Regions from separate parts of the Streptomyces sp. NPDC046821 genome, predicted to be linked through region 2. Evidence: riboswitches for the same ligand, from Rfam matches in the RefSeq annotation. Region 2 holds a riboswitch; the other holds the start of a gene.
The links. A riboswitch is a leader RNA that binds a small molecule or an ion and turns the genes downstream of it on or off. The one in region 2 is predicted to bind glycine.
Positions count from the first base shown of each region.

Region 1: another riboswitch for glycine. It lies ahead of gcvP (aminomethyl-transferring glycine dehydrogenase); the one in region 2 lies ahead of gcvT (glycine cleavage system aminomethyltransferase GcvT).

Region 1 covers NZ_JBEYYB010000022.1:5,799-16,183, reverse strand. Annotated here, with positions in the region: gene ABZ893_RS33435 (glutamate--cysteine ligase) at 1-195, opposite strand, end outside; gene ABZ893_RS33430 (hypothetical protein) at 687-1,274, shown strand; gene ABZ893_RS33425 (DUF5999 family protein) at 1,653-1,850, shown strand; gene gcvP (aminomethyl-transferring glycine dehydrogenase) at 1,931-4,816, opposite strand; glycine riboswitch at 5,001-5,096, opposite strand; gene ABZ893_RS33415 (PRC-barrel domain-containing protein) at 5,212-5,613, shown strand; partial or broken gene ABZ893_RS33410 (DNA polymerase IV) at 5,650-5,792, opposite strand; gene ABZ893_RS33405 (DNA polymerase IV) at 5,857-7,284, opposite strand; gene ABZ893_RS33400 (MerR family transcriptional regulator) at 7,341-7,979, opposite strand; gene ABZ893_RS33395 (bifunctional nuclease family protein) at 8,172-8,645, opposite strand; gene ABZ893_RS33390 (MerR family transcriptional regulator) at 8,732-9,475, opposite strand; gene ABZ893_RS33385 (FHA domain-containing protein) at 9,492-10,385, opposite strand, start outside.
Region 2 covers NZ_JBEYYB010000005.1:185,107-195,491, forward strand. Annotated here, with positions in the region: gene ABZ893_RS11765 (M4 family metallopeptidase) at 1-2,453, shown strand, start outside; gene ABZ893_RS11770 (NAD(P)-binding domain-containing protein) at 2,615-3,274, shown strand; gene ABZ893_RS11775 (glycoside hydrolase family 25 protein) at 3,297-3,848, opposite strand; gene ABZ893_RS11780 (L-serine ammonia-lyase) at 3,952-5,337, opposite strand; gene glyA (serine hydroxymethyltransferase) at 5,470-6,732, opposite strand; gene gcvH (glycine cleavage system protein GcvH) at 6,746-7,129, opposite strand; gene gcvT (glycine cleavage system aminomethyltransferase GcvT) at 7,221-8,336, opposite strand; glycine riboswitch at 8,497-8,600, opposite strand; gene ABZ893_RS11800 (AAA family ATPase) at 8,803-9,441, shown strand; gene ABZ893_RS11805 (enhanced serine sensitivity protein SseB) at 9,511-10,275, shown strand.

The DNA.
Region 1 (10,385 bases), on a different contig from region 2:
CGCATTCCGCATTTTCGGCATACCGTCCGGGCCCGCGAGATTCAGCTCTATCTCCAGACCCATGAGATTCCTCGGCCGGTCGAACCGCTCCTCCTCCAGAAGGCGCGCGAGCCCCGCGAGGCACTGCTGCAACTTTCTACGGTAGTGCCGCCGATCGGACAGGTCGAACGCGCCCGCCACGACCTTCTCGCCCATGGAAGCGTCCCTCCTCGCATGGCCGGACCAACCACCTGGCCGGGTGTCACGATGGATGATGCCCAGGCAATGTGATCAATAAGGCCCGCGCCCCGGCGCACGCGAGTAGGCTCACAGCGGTTTTCCCGGGGCACATTCATACGGCAACCGACATGTCGAAGATTCGCTTCCACCTGTCGCCGCGAAATACAACCCGCGAAATCCAGCCGTCCGCACGCCATGAAGATTACGAGGTCACGGACCCGCCTCCTCGGGGAACCGGGAGCTTTTGGCCCATCCGGACGACCGGATAGCGCCTTGCCGGGGATTTCGGCGACAGCTAGCCGAAACACTATGTGAACACGTGTCGTATAAACTCCGCGGACGAGGCAGAGAGTGGGCGCTCGTGGCACTTTCCCCCGCCTTCTCTGGCCCGATCAGCTGACAGCGTCGTCCGCTCGTCGCGCCGCGACCTCGATCCACCGTGCCTGTCGAACGAGAGGCGACCCACGATGCCGCTGCATGTCTTCCCGGCCCCCGCGCCCGCCCTGCGCACCGTCCTCACGGCCCTCGGTTCCCCCACCGCCGTCCGCGAGGCCCGCACCCCGTCACTGCGTTCCGCCGAGGCCCCGGCATCCCCCGAACTCCCTTTGCCCGTCCACGTACTTGACCACGTCACCGGCGGGGCAGGACCGGCGCGCACCCGGCTCACCGCGTGGCGGTTCCTGATCCGCTGCGGGGAGCACGCGGTGGCCGCCGCCGACACGACACCGACGGCGGACGGCTGGGTGTTCTCGCACTTCTTCGAAGGCCCCTACGTCACGGCCACCGAGCGCGCCCTGCGCCAGGCCGAGTCACTGCCCACGCCGTACCAGCCGCGCCTGCTCTCGGTCCCGGAGCTGTACATGCTCACCCTCTGGCTGCACGGCGACACCACCGCCGACGCCGCCACCGGCCATCCATCGGCGGACGATCTCCTGGTCCCGCTCGCACCCGCGCCCCCCGGCATCGCGCCCCACCTCCCACACCGCGCGGCCGACCTCCTGCCCGTCCTCACCCACCGACTGGCCCCCGCGCCCCTCCTGATCTCACCGGCCTGACACGACGAGGCCTCCGACACCGCGCTGACCTCCCGGAACACCCGCCCCACGACCCGCACTTTCCGGTCGCGGGGCGTAGCCGTCCCACTACCCGGCCCGACCGGACTAGCCCCATCCGGCCACCCCGAACCACCCGAAGGGACAGTGCGGTTGGACTGAACCGCCCGCAGGGGTGATGCGTACTCCTTGAGTGAGGACCGCTGTCACCAAATACCTGCGGATTCCCGTCCGTGGAGCAACACTGGGGTCCGGACCGACCAATCAAAACGGGGGGCGGCCATGAACAACACACCGAGCAGCACACCGCGCCGCAGGACAGCTTCAGCAGCCGGCAACACACCCGTCACCGACATCACTCCGCAGCGAAAGATCCCACCCATGTGCCAGCACCAGCCACCGTGCCCGTCCGCAGACTCCGCCGACCGGGAGGCCGCGCACCCTGTGGCCCATCACCCCGAACAGGGCTGGAGCCTGCTCTGCAACGGCGTCCTGCTCTTCGAGGACACCGGTGAGCTGCTGCCCGACGGGCAGATCATCGCGCCGCACCGACCGGTCAAGGTCGTGACCGCGGCCTGAGCCCGCGGCGACAGCCAGGCAGCACGACAAGCGAAGGGGCCGGCCCCGGGAAACTCCCCGGGACCGGCCCTCACTCATGCTCAGTTCTCGTACGCGTCCATGGGCGGGCACGAGCAGACCAGGTTGCGGTCGCCGAAGGCCTGGTCGATGCGGCGGACCGGCGGCCAGTACTTGTCGGCGGCCGAGACACCGGCGGGGAAGACGGCCTCCTCGCGGCTGTACGCGTGGTCCCACTCACCGCCGAGCGCGGCCGCGGTGTGCGGCGCGTTCCGCAGCGGGTTGTCCTCGGCGGGCCACGTACCGGCGGCGACCTTGTCGATCTCGCCGCGGATGGCGATCATCGCCTCGCAGAAGCGGTCCAGCTCGGCGAGGTCCTCGCTCTCGGTCGGCTCGATCATCAGCGTGCCGGCCACGGGGAACGACATCGTCGGCGCGTGGAACCCGTAGTCGATGAGGCGCTTGGCGATGTCGTCGACGCTGACGCCGGTCTCCTTCGAGAGCGGGCGCAGGTCGATGATGCACTCGTGCGCGACAAGGCCGGCCGGGCCCGTGTACAGGACCGGGAAGTGCGGCTCGAGGCGCTTGGCGATGTAGTTGGCGCTGAGCACGGCGACCTGCGTGGCCCTCTTGAGCCCCTCTCCACCCATGAGACGCACGTACGCCCACGAGATCGGCAGAATGCCCGCGGAGCCCCACGGAGCCGCGGAGATCGGGCCCACGCCCGTCTCGGGACCGGCGGCCGGCTGCATCGGGTGGTTGGGCAGGTACGGCGCGAGGTGCGCGCGGACGCCGACCGGGCCGACGCCGGGGCCGCCGCCGCCGTGCGGGATGCAGAACGTCTTGTGCAGGTTCAGGTGCGAGACGTCGCCGCCGAAGTGGCCCGGCTTGGCGAGGCCCACCAGGGCGTTGAGGTTGGCGCCGTCGACGTACACCTGGCCGCCCGCGTCGTGCACCTGGGCGCAGATGTCGGCGACGTGCTCCTCGAACACACCGTGCGTCGACGGGTAGGTGATCATCAGGACGGAGAGCTGGTCGGCGTACTGCTCGATCTTGGCGCGCAGGTCCTCGACGTCGATCTCACCGTCGTCGGCCGTCTTCACGACGACGACCTTCATGCCGGCCATCACGGCGCTCGCGGCGTTCGTGCCGTGGGCGGAGGACGGGATCAGGCAGACGGTGCGGCCCTCGTCGCCGTTGGCGCGGTGGTAGCCGCGGACCGCGAGGAGGCCGGCCAGCTCGCCCTGCGAACCGGCGTTCGGCTGGAGCGACACCTTGTCGTAGCCGGTGACCTCGGCGAGGCGCTCCTCCAGCTCACGGATGAGCGTGAGGTAGCCCTGGGCCTGCTCGGCGGGCGCGAAGGGGTGCAGCTGGCCGAACTCGGGCCAGGTGACCGGCTCCATCTCCGTCGTCGCGTTGAGCTTCATCGTGCAGGAGCCCAGCGGGATCATGCCGCGGTCGAGCGCGTAGTCACGGTCGGACAGCTTGCGCAGGTAGCGCAGCATCGCGGTCTCGGAGCGGTGCGAGTGGAACACCGGGTGCGTGAGGTAGGCGTCGCCGCGCAGGAGGCCCGCGGGCAGCGTGTCCTTGGCGGCCGCGTCGAGCGCCTCGACGTCGGCCTCGACACCGAAGGCGGACCAGACGGCGCCCAGCTGGGCACGGGTCGTGGTCTCGTCGCAGGAGATCGACACGTGGTCGGCGTCCACGAGGTGCAGGTTGACCCCGCCCTCACGGGCTGCGCCGACGACGGCGGCGGCCTTGCCGGGCGCCTTCACGGTCAGGGTGTCGAAGTACGCGCCGTGCACGACCTCCACGCCACCGGCCTTCAGGCCCTCGGCGAGCAGCGTCGCGTACCGGTGCGTGCGGCGCGCGATGCTCTTGAGGCCGTCGGGCCCGTGGTAGACGGCGTACATGCCGGCCATGACGGCGAGCAGCACCTGCGCGGTGCAGATGTTGCTGGTGGCCTTCTCGCGGCGGATGTGCTGCTCGCGGGTCTGGAGCGCGAGGCGGTACGCCTTGTTCCCGTCGGCGTCGACGGAGACGCCGACGAGGCGGCCGGGGAGGCTGCGGGCGAACTTCTCGCGGACGGCCATGTAGCCGGCGTGCGGACCGCCGAAGCCCATCGGGACGCCGAAGCGCTGCGTCGTGCCGACGGCGATGTCGGCGCCGAGCTCGCCGGGCGAGGTGAGAAGCGTGAGGGCGAGCAGGTCGGCGGCGACCGTGACGACGGCGCCCAGCTCGTGGGCCTGCTCGATGACGGGCTTGATGTCACGGACGGCACCGGAGGCGCCCGGGTACTGGATGAGCACGCCGACGACGCCGCGCTCGGCGACCTCGGCCGGGATGCCCTCGCTGAGGTCGGCGACGACGACCTCGACACCGGTCGGCTCGGCGCGCGTCTCGATCACGGCGATGGTCTGCGGCAGCGCGTCGGCGTCGACGACGAAGGCGCCGTTCTTGACCTTGCCGATGCGGCGGGACAGCGCCATGGCCTCGGCGGCGGCGGTGCCCTCGTCGAGCAGCGAGGCGCCCGAGGTCGGCAGACCGGTCAGCTCGGCGACCATCGTCTGGAAGTTGAGCAGCGCCTCGAGACGGCCCTGCGAGATCTCCGGCTGGTAGGGCGTGTACGCCGTGTACCAGGCCGGGTTCTCCATGACGTTGCGCAGGATGACGGGCGGGGTGAACGTGCCGTAGTAACCGAGGCCGACCATCGAGCCGAGGACCTGGTTCCGGTCCGCGAGCGAACGCAGCTCGGCGAGAACCTCCGCCTCCGTGCGGGCACCGGGAAGGTCGAGCGCCTCGGCGCTCTTGATCACGTCCGGCACCGCGGCCGCCGTCAGCTCGTCGAGCGAGCCGTACCCGACCTGCGCGAGCATCTTGGCCTGCGCGGCTTCATCCGGACCGATGTGGCGCTGCTCGAAGGGGATTCCCTGCTCAAGCCGAGAGAGCGGAATACGGTTGGCGGTCATTGCGGAGGCCTCCTGGTCATTGCGACCTGCGAGGGGCACCACGGCGTGGGTGCCCGGACGGCCTCCCCCTCTGTCATCTCAACCTGAGAGTTTCACCGGCGCACCCCGTGTGACGAAGGGCATACCGGCTTTCACCGTCGGTGAGAGCGGAGGTGTGGACACCCGCCCTACTTTCCAGAGTGACCTCGTCCATGCGGTACGTGGGCCTGAGAGATTCCGGGGAGGATTTGCTCCTTCGGCGCCTCCGGATACCTCCGGAAGACTCTCCCGCACGGGGTCAGCAGCCGTAAGCCAGCCTACCAGCGGCGACACGGCCTCCGGCCTCGAGTGGCCGTCATCACCAATGTGCTCTTTCGTAGTGCTTACGGATGAGTTGCGACCAGCTGGAGGGCCCCGTGCAGACCGATGTCGATCCGCGCAGTCTGATCGGCCGCAAGGCGTTCGACCGCAACGGAGCCAAGATCGGAACCGTCGACGAGGTGTATCTCGACGACGCCACCGGCGTCCCGGAGTGGGCGGCGATACGAACCGGCCTGTTCAGCCGGGACGCCTTCGTCCCCCTGGAGCCGAGCGAACTGGTCGAGGGAACCCTGCGCGTCCCCTTCGAACGCTCCCTGATCAAGGACGCCCCCGACTTCGGGGTCGGCCGCCACCTCTCCCCCGAACAGGAGCTCCAGCTCTACCACCACTACGGCCTCCACCTGACGGTCCCCGACGACGCCGTCCCCCCGAAGGACCGCGACTTCGGCAAACTCGCCAACAACGGAAACAGCAACGGCACGTCAGACGACGCCTGACCCGCCGTCCGACCCCGCACCCGGCTCCGCACCGCCCTAAGGCACCAGCGGCAGCGGCCCGGCGCGGCGAGCGCCGGATCGCCGCTGCGGAGCGTCCACACCCGCCCGGGCCCCGAATACGGCGTCTCGAACCGCACCGTCACCCGGCCGAGCCCACTGCCCTGCACCCACCCGTGCCCGGCTCTCCCTCCGCCCGCCCACCGGCACCAGCGGCAGCGGCTCGGCGGAGACGAGCGCCGCGCCTCAGACAACACCCGACCCGCTGCCCCGACCCGCGCCCGACTCCCCCACCGCACCCCGCACCGCCCCGCCCACCGCCACCAGCGGCAACGGCTCCGCAGGCGCCAGCGCCGGATCGTCAGTACGAAACGTCCGCACCCGCCCCACCCCCGAATAAGGCGTCTCGAACCGCACCGTCACTCTCCCAAGCCCACTCCCCTGCACCCACCCGTGCCCGTACTCCTCGTGCCGCACGTCGTGCCCGGCCACCCAGCGCCGGTCCACGGCCTCGGCCGCTTCCTCCACCGCCGCCTGGCCCTCCTCCGACGCGCTCCTGTCACCATGAGCCTCGCCCGGCTGCGCGTCGGCCTCCGCCTGTGCCCGCGCCTGCGCGAACAGGTCCTCCTGCGTGTAGTCGGCCAGGCCGCTCACACCGACCCCGAGCAGCCGCACGCCACCGGTCGTGTCCACGGAGTCCAGCAGCCGCGCGGCCGCCTCCCGCACCACGGCCGGGTCATCGGTGGGCCCGCGCAGCGTCTCGGACCGCGTCAGCGTCGAGAAGTCGTAGCGCCGCACCTTGAGGACGACGGTCCGCCCCGACCGCTCCGCACCCCTCAGCCGCTCCACACACCGCCCGGCGAGCCGCCACACCTCGTTCTGCACGCGCACCCGGTCATGGATGTCCACGTCGTACGTGTCCTCGACCGACACCGACTTGGTGTCCCGCTCGGCCACCACAGGCCGATCGTCGTGCGCGAGCGCCATGGCGTACAGCGAGGCCCCGTGCGCCTTCCCGAGCAGCCGTACGAGCTCGTCCTCGCCCGCCTCGGCGATCTCCTCGACGGTGGTGATCCCGGCCCGCCGCAGATGGTCTCCGGTGGCGGGCCCGACGCCCGGCAGTGTGCGTACCGACATGGGCCCGAGCAGAGCGCGCTCGGTACCGGGCTCTATCAGGCGGAGCCCGTCCGGCTTGGCCTCCTCGGAGGCGATCTTCGCCAGCATCTTGGACGCCGCGAGGCCCACCGATCCCGTCAGCCCGGTGACGACCCGGATGTCGGCCCGCAGCCGCTCACCCACCAGCCGCGCCGACGCCGCGTCCGACGCCGCGCCACCGGCCTCCAGATCGACGAACGCCTCGTCCAGGCTCAAGGGCTCCACCAGCGGTGAAAGCTCCCGCAGCAGCGCCATCACCTGGTCGCTGACATCCCGGTACAGCCGGAACCGCGGCACGAGATACGCGGCATTGGGCGCGAGCCGCCGCGCCTGCCCCATCGGCATCGCCGAGTGCACCCCGAACACCCGGGCCTCGTACGAGGCGGTGGCGACCACCCCGCGCGGCCCGAGCCCGCCCACGACGACGGCTTTCCCGCGCAGACTCGGCTTCGCCGCCTGCTCCGCGGAGGCGAAGAAGGCATCCATGTCGAGATGCAGGATCGTCGGGGCGGTTCTCACACATCCGATGCTGCCCTACGGCACTGACAATGCCGCGCCGGACGCATCGGCGCTGCTCAGACGGCGCGGTTGCGGCGCCTCGCGAGCTCGTCGGCGGGGTTGTTCCCCACGAGGGTCTCGCCGGTGTCGACGCGCTCCCCGTGCAGCTGCGACAGGGCGCTCTCGACGTCCCGCCACACCACACCGACCGCGATGCCGAAGATGCCCTGCCCGCCCTGGAGCAGGTCGTGCACCTCCGTCGGCGAGCTGCACTCGTACACCGTGGCGCCGTCGCTCATGAGCGTCATCCGCTCCAGATCGCGGAAGCCGCGCTCCCTGAGGTGCTGCACCGCGGTACGGATGTTCTGCAGCGAGACACCCGTGTCGAGGAAGCGCTTGACGATCTTGAGGACGACCACGTCCCGGAAGCTGTAGAGGCGCTGGGTCCCCGACCCGTGGGCGGGGCGCACACTGGGCTCGACCAGCCCGGTCCTCGCCCAGTAGTCCAGTTGCCGATAGGTGATCCCGGCCGCCGCGCACGCGGTGGGTCCCCGGTATCCGACCTGCTCGGGCGTCGCGTCGTCATCCCCCCGAACGACCGCCGGCAACACTGTCGGCCGACGCGGAGTGTGATCGGCCGCGTGGCCGTGAAGCGAGTACGGGCCCGCCGGACTGTGTCCGGCACCCCCAGCCGTACCGTCGCCGCTGCTTCTCACGCCGACCTCCTCTTTGACCTGCCTTCTCGACGGTAGGCAGTCACCAGGGGTGCGTCAACGATCGCCACACTCGGCACGCCGAGTGATAATCACCCTAAGAGTGGTTTCCCGTACCCCACCGCGGGGAAAGGCTAGCCGAATGTCCGGCCGGGACCCGGCGCGGCTGCGGCCGCCGGACGGCGGCCGCGCGCGTCACTGGCTGTTGGTCCCGAAGTCCTCGGGCGAGATCTGATCGAGGAACTCGCGGAACTTCTCCACTTCGTCCTCCTGTTCGTCCGGGATCGCGATCCCGGCATCGTCGAGCACACCGTCACTGCCGTAGATCGGCGTACCGGTGCGCAGCGCGAGCGCTATGGCGTCGGACGGACGGGCACTGACTTCCACCCCGCTGGCGAACACCAGCTCCGCGTAGAAGACGCCTTCGCGCAGGTCCGTGATGCGTACTTCGGTGAGCTCCTGGCCGACCGCTTCCAGCACGTCCTTGAACAGGTCGTGCGTCAGCGGGCGGGCGGGAGCCATGCCCTGCTGTGCGAAGGCGATCGCCGTCGCCTCCCCCGGACCGATCCAGATGGGGAGGTAACGGTCGCCTCCCACTTCACGCAGGAGCACGATCGGTTGGTTGGAGGGCATTTCGACCCGGACACCTACGACGTCGAGCTCGTTCACACAGCAACCCTAGGACGTGCCCGGCAGGTTTGGGTAGTCGGGCACCCGTCGATCGCCGGTCGCACACCGCGCGAGCACCCCTCGCATCAGGGCAGACGCACGCCGAGAGCGGTCTGCACGAACGCCCCGTGAAGTTTCACGGTCAGTGCCGCGAGCTCCTTCGCGCGGGCCTGCGCGTGCGCCCTGGTCTGAGGATTGCGGTGCCGTCGCAGCGGCGCCACGATCTGGTCGACCAGGCCGGCCTCACGGTCGGCGGAGGCCTTCATCGCCCGCAGATGCCGGGGCTCGATGCCGAACCGGCCGAGCTCCGTCACCAGCTCGGCGACCGTGACCGCCTCCGCGTCGTACCCGCCGTCCGGCAGCGGCGCGAGGAGGCCGTACGACTCCCACTCGTCGAGCTCGGACGACTCGATGCCGGCGGCGGCCAGCAGCTCGTCACGGCCCACACGGGCCACTGTCGGGCCCTCGCCGCCCTCGGAGGCGCTTGCGTCCTCCCCGTCGCCCGGTCGCCCCGGAGAGGGCAGCGTGATCGCTTCTCCCCGCTCCAGAGCGTCGAGCTGTTCCTTGATGACCTTCAGCGGAAGGTAGTGGTCCCGCTGCATACGCAGCACGTGGGCGAGTCGCTCGACGTCGTCCGGGCTGAACTTGCGGTACCCCGAGGGGGTCCGCTGCGGATCGATCAGCCCTTCCGACTCCAGGAACCGGATCTTGGAGATGGTGACTTCGGGAAACTCGTCGCGCAACACGTTCAGTACGGTGCCGATGCTCATCAGCCGACTGTCCGTGAGGGCGGCGCCGTGACCGGCACCGCCCTTCGGTGTTTGAAGCATGGACCTTCCTGACAGGTCAGATGCCCCGCTGGCTCGCGTAGAAGACCAGCCGGTACTTGCCGATCTGCACCTCGTCGCCGTTCGACAGCGTGACCGAGTCGATCCGCTCCCGATTGACGTACGTGCCGTTGAGGCTGCCCACGTCGCTGACCGTGAAGACGCCGTCCGCACCGCGACGGAAATCCACATGGCGGCGCGACACGGTCACGTCGTCGAGGAAGATGTCGCTCTGCGGGTGGCGTCCCGCCGTGGTCAGTTCACCGTCGAGGAGGAAGCGGCTGCCCGAGTTCGGACCGCGCCGCACCACCAGGAGCGCCGAGCCGAGCGGCAGGGCGTCGACGGCGGCCTGGGCCTCCGGGGAGAGCGCCGGCGAGAGCGTCTGACCGGTGACTTCGGCGTCGTAGGCCTCAAGGCCCGAAATGGAAATGGTCGAGGTCGTCTCGGACGGACGCTCGGCTCCGGCACGCAGCGGCGCACCGCAGTTGGAGCAGAACCGGCTCGCCTCGGCGTTGCGGTTTCCGCACCTCGTACACACCTGTGCCGACATGGACGGATCCTCCTGCCGCGGCTGCCCCGCGGGGGCATTGGACGCATACGGGTCGGGGGCGAACCCTCCACCCGCACTTGAGGTTGACGGTTCCCCGAAACCTATGCGGCCGGACGCGGCAGGGTCAACAGACGACGCGCCCTGTCCGCCCGAAATGTCACCGCCTTGACCACCGACCTCATCGCGGAACAGAGGGCGCTCGGCCCCCGGCTCCTGAGCGCCCTGGGAGCGCGGCGCACGGTGACTGCCAGCGGCGTTGCCGCTGTCCTCGCGTGCGCTCTTGCCGAACAACTTCGCAAACAACTTCACGGGCGATTCCCCTTGACCGAAACAGACCCGCCCGTGGGGCAGGACGAACCCTGA
Region 2 (10,385 bases):
TGAAGACGCTCAGGACCACCAAGAACGGCGGCCAGTCCGCCGTCCGCTTCGGCCAGGAGCACAACGGCGTCCCGGTGTTCGGCGCCGAGTACGCCGTGCAGACCGAGGAGGCCGACGGCGGCCAGCAGATCACCTCCGCGACCGGCACGCTCTACACGAACATCACGGTCTCCACCACGCCGACCGTCTCCAAGGAGACCGCCGAGCGGCGCATGTTCACCCTCGACGGCAACCTCGCCCGCGTCGAGGGCGCGAAGACCGCCGCGCACGGCCTCACCGTCCTGCCCGACGGCCACGGCGGCAAGCTGACCTGGCACTTCACCGTCACCGGCGCCCACACCGACGGCAGCCCGGTCCGCCAGGAGGTGTACGTCGACGCGAGCGTGGGCGGCATCGCGCTCTCGTACAACAACATCGACGCCGCCGACGCGTCGCCCGTGGAGGGGACGGGCGTACGCGTCGACGGCAGCGAGGCGAAGCTGAACGCCGACAAGGAGGCCGACGGCTCGTACACGCTCGTCGACTCGACGCGCGCCATGTACGCGAAGACCGGCGGCCAGATCCGCACCTACGACGCCAAGCGCAAGAGCTACCTCGACGTCGCGGGCGGCCCCGTCACCGACGACGTGCCGCTGGTGAAGTCGGACAGCGACCGCTTCGACGGCGCCAACACCACGTCCGGCGCGGTCGACGCCCACTACAACGCCGCCAAGGTCTACGAGTTCTACAAGGACGAGATCGGCCGCGACGGCATCGACGGCAAGGGCGGCAGCATCTACTCCGTCGTCAACGTCTCGAACGGCGGCAAGGACTACGCCAACGCGTTCTGGGACGGCTCGAAGATGGTCTACGGCCACATGAACGGCGTACCGCTGTCCGTGGGCCTCGACGTCGTCGGCCACGAGATGACGCACGGAGTCACCGAGCACTCCGCCGGGCTCGTCTACCTCAACCAGTCGGGCGCCCTCAACGAGGCGATATCCGACTACATGGGCAACGCCATGGAGACCGCCGACAAGGGCGTCGCGATGAGCGACCCGAACTCCGGCCTCATCGGCGAGTACCTGTGCAACGGCACGAAGCCGCTGAAGGACTGCGCGCTGCGCGACCTCAACGACGGCCGTAACGCGCAGAAGGACTACAAGCCCATCACGCTCGACATCGACAACGGCGGAGTCCACGCCAACTCCACCATCGTCGGCGGCGCGATGTGGGACATGCGCAAGAACATCGACCCCAAGCTCGCGGACCGGATCGTCTACCGCGCCGCGCAGAACTACCTGACGCCGCTGTCCGGCTTCACCGACATGCGCAACGCGGTCACCCTGGCCGCCAAGTCGCTGAAGGTGTCCGACGCCGACATGGCCGCCGTCACCAAGGCCTTCGACGACCACGGCATCGAGAAGGGCTGGGAGCTGAAGGGCGGCACCCACGACGGCCAGACCCTCGCCGCCGACGTGCTGCCCGCCTACGAGGTGTACGGCGGCGTCGACGAGCAGGCCGCGCAGATCAACGGCGACGTGTACGCCATCGGCCACGGCGACCCGGTCGCCTGGAACGAGGGGTCGGCCGCCTTCGGCATCACCGTCGGCCGCTTCAGCAAGCAGGAGGGTTCGTCCGACCACGAACTCGCCCAGAAGGACGCCTACCTGGTCGACCCGTCGATCGACAAGGACCGCGTCGTCTTCACCCGGATCTCGGCCGACGGCATCGGCATCTACGGGGCCGGCGACAAGGGCCAGGGCGAGATCAAGAAGATCGTCGACGCCCCGGACGCCGACGAGACCGAGCCAGTCACCGACAACGGCTCCCTCGCCTACATCCGCACCACGGCCGACGGCGAGCAGGACGTCATCCTCCGCAAGGCCGACGGCACCACGGTCAACGTGACGCCCGACGCCGGCACCTACGCCTCCCACCTCGCCATGAAGCACGGCACGATCGCGTGGGCGGGCGACGACGGCACCTGGGTGTACGTCTACGACATCGCCAAGGGCACCACGCAGAAGAAGCGCATCGGCGGCTTCCTCTTCAACTACGTCTCGGACATCCAGATCACCTCGGGCCGCGTCTTCTGGCGCGAGACCGGCGGCTTCCTGATCCCGAGCACCTACTTCACCGTCGCCCCGAGCGACGACCTGAGCAAGGCCGCGCACATGCGCACCCCGCAGAGCACGTACCTCGCCCAGTTCTCCGCCACGGACGACTACTTCGCCTACTCGACGTACGACGTCTGGGGCGCGCTCGGCTCCTGGAACGGTCCGATGAAGGCGCGGGTCGCCAAGACCGACGACGCCGTCGCGGGCCTCAACACCTACACCCGTATCTCCTGCTCCTCCGGAGCGCAGCTGGCCCCGTCCCTCGGTGACGGCCAGCGTGCGGTGTGGCTGGACACGGGCGCCGCGTCGACCGACGTGGTCACCCGGGCCACGTTCGCCGGCACCTGCCAGTAACCCGACCGGCCTTCCCAGCGGGGGCGCCCACCGGTTCTCCGGCGGGCGTCCCCGCGCCGCGTGCGGGGAGCGACCCGAATGGCGGGCAGGCCCGGAACAGGGTCACCGGGTCGCCCGTTGACCGCTGTGTCATCCCGCACGTACCTCCGGAAGGGCACGACATGAAGATCGGCATCATCGGCGCCGGGAACATCGGCGGCAACCTCACCCGTCGTTTCACGGCGGCCGGCCACGACGTGTCGGTGGCCAACTCGCGCGGCCCCCAGACCCTGCGCGCGCTCGCCGAGGAGACGGGCGCCACGCCGGTGACGGTGGCCGAGGCCGCCCGCGGCGCCGACGTCGTCGTGATCACGATCCCCACGAAGGCCGTCCCGGGCCTCCCCGACGGACTCCTCGACGACGCCCCCGACAACGTCGCCGTCGTCGACACCGGCAACTACTACCCGCAGCAGCGCGACGGCCGCATCGTCGCCATCGAGGAGGGCGTCCCCGAGAGCCGCTGGACCGAGCTCCAGCTCGGCCATCCGGTGGTCAAGGCCTTCAACACCACCTTCGCCCACGACCTCCTCGACAGGCCGCGCCCGAAGGGCGACCCCGAGCGCATCGCCATGCCGGTCGCGGGCGACGACGAGGCCGCCAAGGCCCTCGTACGCGTCCTGATCGACGGGGCCGGCTTCGACACCGTCGACACGGGCGGCCTCGACGACTCCTGGCGCCAGCAGCCGGGCACCCCGGTCTACGGCCTCGCGGCGGACGCGGACACCGTCCGCAAGGCCCTGGCCGACGCGTCCCCGGAGCGCACGGCTGAGTGGCGCGCCTGAACTCCCGTACAGCGAGGGCGCGTTACGGGGTGGCCCAGTCCCGTAGCGCGCTCTTGCTCGTGAAGGCAGCGACGTCCTTGTCGAGCGGGTGGTCGGTGTACTGGTGGAAGCGCCAGCTCGCCTTGATGCGCGGATGTCCCGCTGTCACGTAGTCGGCGATCCAGAGCCCGTCACCGGCGTACGACGTCGTGTCGATGTTCAGCCAAAAATTCCTGTTTGTGTACAGGAGGACCTTGTGGTGCGGGCGGAGGCGTTTCACCTCGCGGATGAAACGGTCCTTCTCGGCATTGCTCGCGTGCGTTCCCTCGCTGGTCGTCTCCCAGTCGACGGCCAGCAAGTCCCCTGATTTCTCCGGGGCCTTGCTCACGAAGTACTCGGCCTGCGCCGTCAGGTTCCCCGGCCACAGGAAGTGGTAGAAGCCGACGACGCAGCCCGCGTCCCGGGCGATCTTCGTCTGGCCGGCAAGGCGTGGATTGACGTAACTGCGGCCCTCCGACGCCTTGATGAAGACGAACGACAACCCGTCGGTGTCGAACGACTTCTGATACGCGCTCACATCGACGCCACGCAACATACGGAGGCCTTCCGTTCGGTGGGGGTGGACGGCAAGGTTCGTCCTTAAGGTATCCCCACCGAGACCGGCCCCGATCGTGAACGGGCGGAGCCGGCCCGGGGCGTCAGCACTCGATGATGTTCACGGCGAGCCCGCCGCGCGCCGTCTCCTTGTACTTCACGCTCATGTCGGCGCCCGTCTCCTTCATGGTCTTGATGACCTTGTCGAGGGAGACCTTGTGGCTGCCGTCGCCGCGCATCGCCATGCGCGCCGCCGTCACGGCCTTCACGGCGGCCATGCCGTTGCGCTCGATGCAGGGGATCTGCACGAGGCCGCCGACCGGGTCGCAGGTGAGGCCGAGGTTGTGCTCCATGCCGATCTCGGCGGCGTTCTCGACCTGCTCCGGGGTGCCGCCGAGGACCTCGGCAAGCGCGCCCGCCGCCATCGAGCAGGCGGAGCCGACCTCGCCCTGGCAGCCGACCTCGGCGCCGGAGATCGAGGCGTTCTCCTTGAAGAGCATCCCGATGGCGCCCGCGGCGAGCAGGAAGCGGACGACGCCCTCGTCCTTCTCCTCCTGCGAACCGCCGTTCGCCACGAAGTTGATGTAGTAGTGCAGGACGGCGGGGATGATGCCCGCGGCGCCGTTGGTGGGCGCCGTCACGACGCGGCCGCCCGCGGCGTTCTCCTCGTTGACCGCCATCGCGTAGAGGGTGATCCACTCCATCGCGCGGAGCTGCGGGTCGCCCTCGGCGCGCAGCTGGCGGGCCGAATTCGCGGCGCGGCGGCGGACCTTGAGGCCGCCGGGCAGGATGCCCTCGCGGGACATGCCGCGCGAGACGCAGGCCTGCATGACGCGCCAGATGTCGAGCAGGCCCGCGCGGATCTCGTCCTCGGTGCGCCAGGCCTTCTCGTTCTCCAGCATCAGCGAGGCGATGGACAGGCCAGTCTCCTTGGTGAGGCGGAGCAGCTCGTCACCGGTGCGGAAGGGGTACTTCAGGGACGTGTCGTCGGGCACGATCGGGTTCTCGCCCGCGACCGCGTCCTCGTCGACGACGAAGCCGCCGCCCACGGAGTAGTACGTCTTCTCCAGCAGGAGCGTTCCTTCACCGTCGTACGCGAGGACCGTCATGCCGTTGGCGTGGTAGGGCAGGGCCTTGCGGCGGTGCAGGACGAGGTCGTCGTCGAACGCGAACGGGATCTCCTGGACGCCGAGCAGGCTGAGCCGCCCGGACGACTTGATCGTCTCGACGCGCTCGTCGGCCTTCTCCACGTCCACGGTGCGCGGCGACTCGCCCTCCAGGCCGAGCAGGACGGCCTTGGGGGTGCCGTGGCCGTGTCCCGTGGCGCCGAGCGAGCCGTAGAGCTCGGCGCGGACCGACGCGGTGTGGGCGAGCAGGCCCTCGTTCTTCAGCCGGCGCGCGAACATGCGGGCCGCGCGCATCGGGCCCACCGTGTGGGAGCTGGACGGGCCGATGCCGATCGAGAACAGGTCGAAGACCGAGATGGCCACGGGGTAACTCCTAGCTGGGTTTCGGCGGACGCCGTTGTCCACCGGGGGCGTAACACGGGGGCGGGGCACCGCTCTCACTTGTCCAGTGTGCGCGATGCCCCGAAAACCTCGTACGAACAAAAGAGAACGAAACTACTTCAGTCCGGGGTAGAGGGGGTGCTTGTCGGCCAGTGCGGTGACGCGGGCCTTGAGGGCGGCGGCGTCGTACTGCGGCTTGAGGGCCTCGGCGATGATGTCGGCGACCTCGGTGAAGTCGTCCGTCTGGAAGCCTCGGGTGGCGAGGGCGGGGGTGCCGATGCGCAGGCCGGAGGTGACCATCGGGGGGCGGGGGTCGTTCGGGATGGCGTTGCGGTTGACGGTGATGCCGACCTCGTGGAGGCGGTCCTCGGCCTGCTGGCCGTCCAGCTCGCTGTTGCGCAGGTCGACCAGGACCAGGTGCACGTCCGTGCCACCCGACAGGACGTCCACGCCGGCGGCCTTGGCGTCGTCCTGGACGAGGCGTTCGGCGAGGATGCGGGCGCCGTCCAGGGTGCGCTGCTGGCGCTCCTTGAACTCGTCGGAGGCGGCGACCTTGAAGGAGACGGCCTTGGCGGCGATGACGTGTTCGAGGGGGCCGCCCTGGAAGCCGGGGAAGACCGCGGAGTTCAGCTTCTTCGCGAAGTCCTTGGAGCGGGCCAGGATGATGCCGCCGCGGGGTCCGCCGAGGGTCTTGTGGGTGGTGGAGGTGACCACGTCCGCGAACGGCACCGGGTTGGGGTGCAGTCCGGCGGCGACCAGGCCGGCGAAGTGGGCCATGTCGACCCACAGGAGGGCGCCGACCTCGTCCGCGATGCGGCGGAAGGCGGCGAAGTCGAGGTGGCGGGGGTAGGCGGACCAGCCGGCGATGATGACCTTGGGCTGGTGTTCCTTGGCGAGGCGCTCGACCTCGGCCATGTCGACCAGTCCGGCGTCGTCGACGTGGTAGGCGACCACGTTGAACTGCTTGCCGGAGAAGTTCAGGCGCATCCCGTGGGTGAGGTGGCCGCCGTGGGCGAGGTCCAGGCCCAGGATGGTGTCGCCGGGCTGGGCGATGGCGAAGAGGGCGGCCTGGTTGGCGGAGGCGCCGGAGTGGGGCTGGACGTTGGCGTACTCGGCGCCGAACAGTTCCTTGATCCGGTCGATCGCGATCTGCTCGGCGACGTCGACGTGCTCGCAGCCGCCGTAGTAGCGGCGGCCGGGGTAGCCCTCGGCGTACTTGTTCGTGAGGACGGAGCCCTGGGCCTCCATGACGGCGACCGGGGCGAAGTTCTCCGACGCGATCATTTCCAGGGTGGACTGCTGGCGGTGCAGCTCGGCGTCGAGGGCCGCGGCGACGTCCGGGTCCAGCTCGTGCAGCGGGGTGTTCAGGAGCGACATGATCGAGAGGTCCCTAGTTGTCGGAGCCGGAGAAAGCGGCGTACTCGTCCGCGGAGAGCAGGTCCTTCGGCTCCTCAGAGGCGCGGACCTTGAACAGCCAGCCGCCCTCGAAGGGGGCCGAGTTCACCAGGGACGGGTCGTCCACGACGTCCTGGTTGGCCTCGACGACCTCGCCGGAGACAGGGGAGTACAGGTCACTGACGGACTTGGTCGACTCGAGCTCGCCGCAGGTCTCGCCCGCGGTCACCGTGTCACCGACCTCGGGGAGCTGGGCGTAGACCACATCGCCGAGCGCGTTGGCCGCGTACTCGGTGATGCCGACCGTCGAGACGCCGTCCACGGCGCCCGACAGCCACTCGTGCTCCTTGCTGTAACGCAGCTGCTGGGGGTTGCTCATGATCTGAATTCTCCTGTACGCGGGTGGGTGCTGCGGAACGAGAGGGGTGTGCGCTGGGTAACTTCCGGCGCCCCCGTGACGTCGGGCGGAACTACTTCTGGCGCTTGTAGAACGGCAGCGCGACGACCTCGTACGGCTCGTGCGAACCGCGGATGTCGACGCCGACGCCCTCGGTGCCGGGGGCGGCGTGCGCCGCGTCCACGTAGGCGATCGCGATCGGCTTGCCCAGGGTGGGGGAGGGGGCACCCGAGGTGACCTCGCCGATGACCTTGCCCTCGGCGACCACGGAGAACCCGGCGCGCGGCACCCGGCGGCCCTCGGCGATCAGGCCGACGAGCTTGCGCGGGGGAGCGGTCTCGGCGCGCTCGGCCGCGGCCTGGAGCGCCTCGCGCCCGACGAAGTTCCCGGGCTTCTCGAACTTCACGACGCGGCCGAGACCGGCGTCGAAGGGGGTCAGCGCGGTCGTCAGCTCGTGCCCGTACAGCGGCATACCCGCCTCCAGGCGCAGCGTGTCGCGGCAGGAGAGGCCGGCGGGGACCAGGCCCACCGGCGCGCCCGCGTCGGTCAGCGCCTGCCACAGCTTCTCGGCGTGCTCCGGGGCGACGAACAGCTCGAAGCCGTCCTCGCCGGTGTAGCCGGTGCGGGCGATGAGCGCGGGGACGCCGGCGACGGTGCCGGGCAGGCCCGCGTAGTACTTGAGGCCGTCCAGGTCGGCGTCCGTGAGGGACTTCAGGATGCCGGGGGACTCGGGGCCCTGGACGGCGATCAGGGCGTAGGCGTCGCGGTCGTCACGGACCTCGGCGTCGAAGCCGGCGGCACGCTCGGTGATCGCGTCGAGCACGATCTGCGCGTTGCCCGCGTTGGCGACGACCATGTATTCGGTCTCGCCCAGGCGGTAGACGATCAGGTCGTCGACGATCCCGCCGTCCTCCTGGCAGATCATGGTGTAGCGGGCGCGGCCGAGACCGATCGTGGACATGTTGCCGACGAGGGCGAAGTCCAGGAGCTCGACGGCCTGCGGCCCGGTGACGGTGATCTCACCCATGTGCGAGAGGTCGAAGAGGCCCGCCTTGGTGCGTACGGCGTTGTGCTCGTCGCGCTCGCTGCCGTACCGCAGCGGCATGTCCCAGCCCGCGAAGTCGGTCATCGTGGCGCCCAGCGAACGGTGCAGCGCGTCGAGGGCGGTCTTACGGGGGGCGTTGCTCATGAGTGGTGCTCCAGGATCCCAGGGCATGACGGACGACGTCGATGGTGGCCCTCCCCATCTGTCATCGGAACCTGAGAGGTTCGCCGGCGCCACACAGAAGCGGCGTCGCGACTTGCACCTTGGGTGGAGCGGCCCGGGGCCGCCCGCTTTTCAGATATGCCTCGCCCGCGCGGTTCGGGGCCTGAGAGATTCAAGGGAGGAACTTGCTCCTTCGGCGCCCCCGGGGACGCGTAGGCGTCCGGGGAGCTCTCCCGCGCGGATTCAAGCGGCCTGTATGCAGTTGTCAGTGCTCTTGGCGGCCACATCATCGCATGCCCGCCGTCCGGCGGAACCACTTGTCCGTCATTACCGTCTCTTTACACTTGGCGGGGCAGCAAAAGGGGCAGTCGACGGTGCAGTCGTGGCGGGACCGGAGCCGGGAGGGGCGATCACGGTGCAGAAGGCAGTCGCGGGCGCGTGTGCGGCGGTGGGGGCCGCGGAGCGCGCGGTGCCGGGTCAGGGGGCGGCGGCAGGGCGCGGGCCCGTCGTCAGGGATCTGCGCGGCAGAGGGGGCCGCACCCCGCGCCGCCTCGGCTTCGCGCCGGGCGACCTCGTCGTCGTCTCGGGCCTGCCGGGCAGCGGCAAGTCCACCCTGATGAGCCGCGTGGTCGAGGCCGGGGGAGCCGTGCGCATCGACTCGCAGGACACGCGTGACCGCTGGGCGGCCCGGGTGCCGCGGCTGCTCCCGTACGCGCTGTACCGCCCGCTCGTGCGGCTCGCGCACTTCGCCGGGCTGCGGCGGGCGCTGCGCTCGGGCGGCAGCGTCGTCCTGCACGACTGCGGGACGCAGCGCTGGGTGCGGAGCTGGCTGGCCAGGGAGGCCGGCCGGCGCGGCGTCCGGCTGCACCTGATGCTGCTCGACGTCGACGCGGGCACGGCCCTCGCCGGGCAGCGCGACCGCGGCCGGGGCGTCTCGCGGTACGCCTTCGCCCGGCACCGCCGCGCGGTCGCCGCCCTCGTGAGCTCCGCCGAGCGCGGCGACCTGCCGCGCGGCTGCGCCTCCGCCGTCCTGCTCGATCGGGACGCGACGGACGTGCTGACGGGGATCGGGTTCGAGGGGAGCTGATGAGCCGTACCGGCCTACGCGTTAGTGTTCGGCCGCAGACAGAGCGGTTCCCGAGCGGGTGGTAGGCACATGGACATTCCGGCGCAGGCTCACGCACATCCGTCCGGCGCGTGGCCGGCCAACGAGCTGGAGGAGGTGCTCGCCGCCTCCGTCGGAGCCGACTCGGCGGGCGGCCGGATCCTGGAGGTCCTCGGCCGCAGCCAGGTGTGGGTGCCGCTGCCCCAGGGCGGCGGACCCGGCAGCGTGAACCTCGACCTGCCGACCCTGGAGATCGAGGGCCAGGCCTACGTACCCGTCTTCAGCTCGGAGCAGCAGTTCTTCGCGGTCATCGGCGACCGGATGGGCTGCACGGTCGCGCTGGCCGTCGAGTTCGCGCGCGGGCTGCCCCCGCAGGTCGGCATCATCGTGAACCCCGACGGCGCCGTCGGCATCCCGCTGCCCCCGCCCGCCGTCGCCGAACTGTGCCGCTCCGGCCGCACCCCGCTCGACGGACCCACCACGGGCGGCCGGGTCACCCTCTACGAGCCCGACTGGCAGCAGGACCCCATGGACTTCCTGGCCGCCGTCCGCGAGGAGTTCGACGCGACCGGCATCGTGCGCACCGCCCGCCGCTGCCTCGCCAGTGTCGAGGGCGACGACCCCGTCCTCTTCGTCGGCGTCGAGCTCTCGCACTGGGAGGGGCCCGAGCGCAACCTCCCCATGGACGCCCTCGGCCGCGCCCTGCACCGCTCCCCGGCGCCCTGGCCGGTGAACCTCGTCCTGCTCGACATCACCGAGGACCCGGTCGGCGACTGGATGCGCGCCACGCTCCGGCCGTTCTACACCCAGGGCTGACCCGGACCCCCGGGGAGGAAAGAAGGGGAAACCGTGGGAAAAAGCACCGACCGCGCGTACGTCAAGTCGGTGTCAGGATCGCCGCTTAAGCTGGTTTCATGACCTGACGG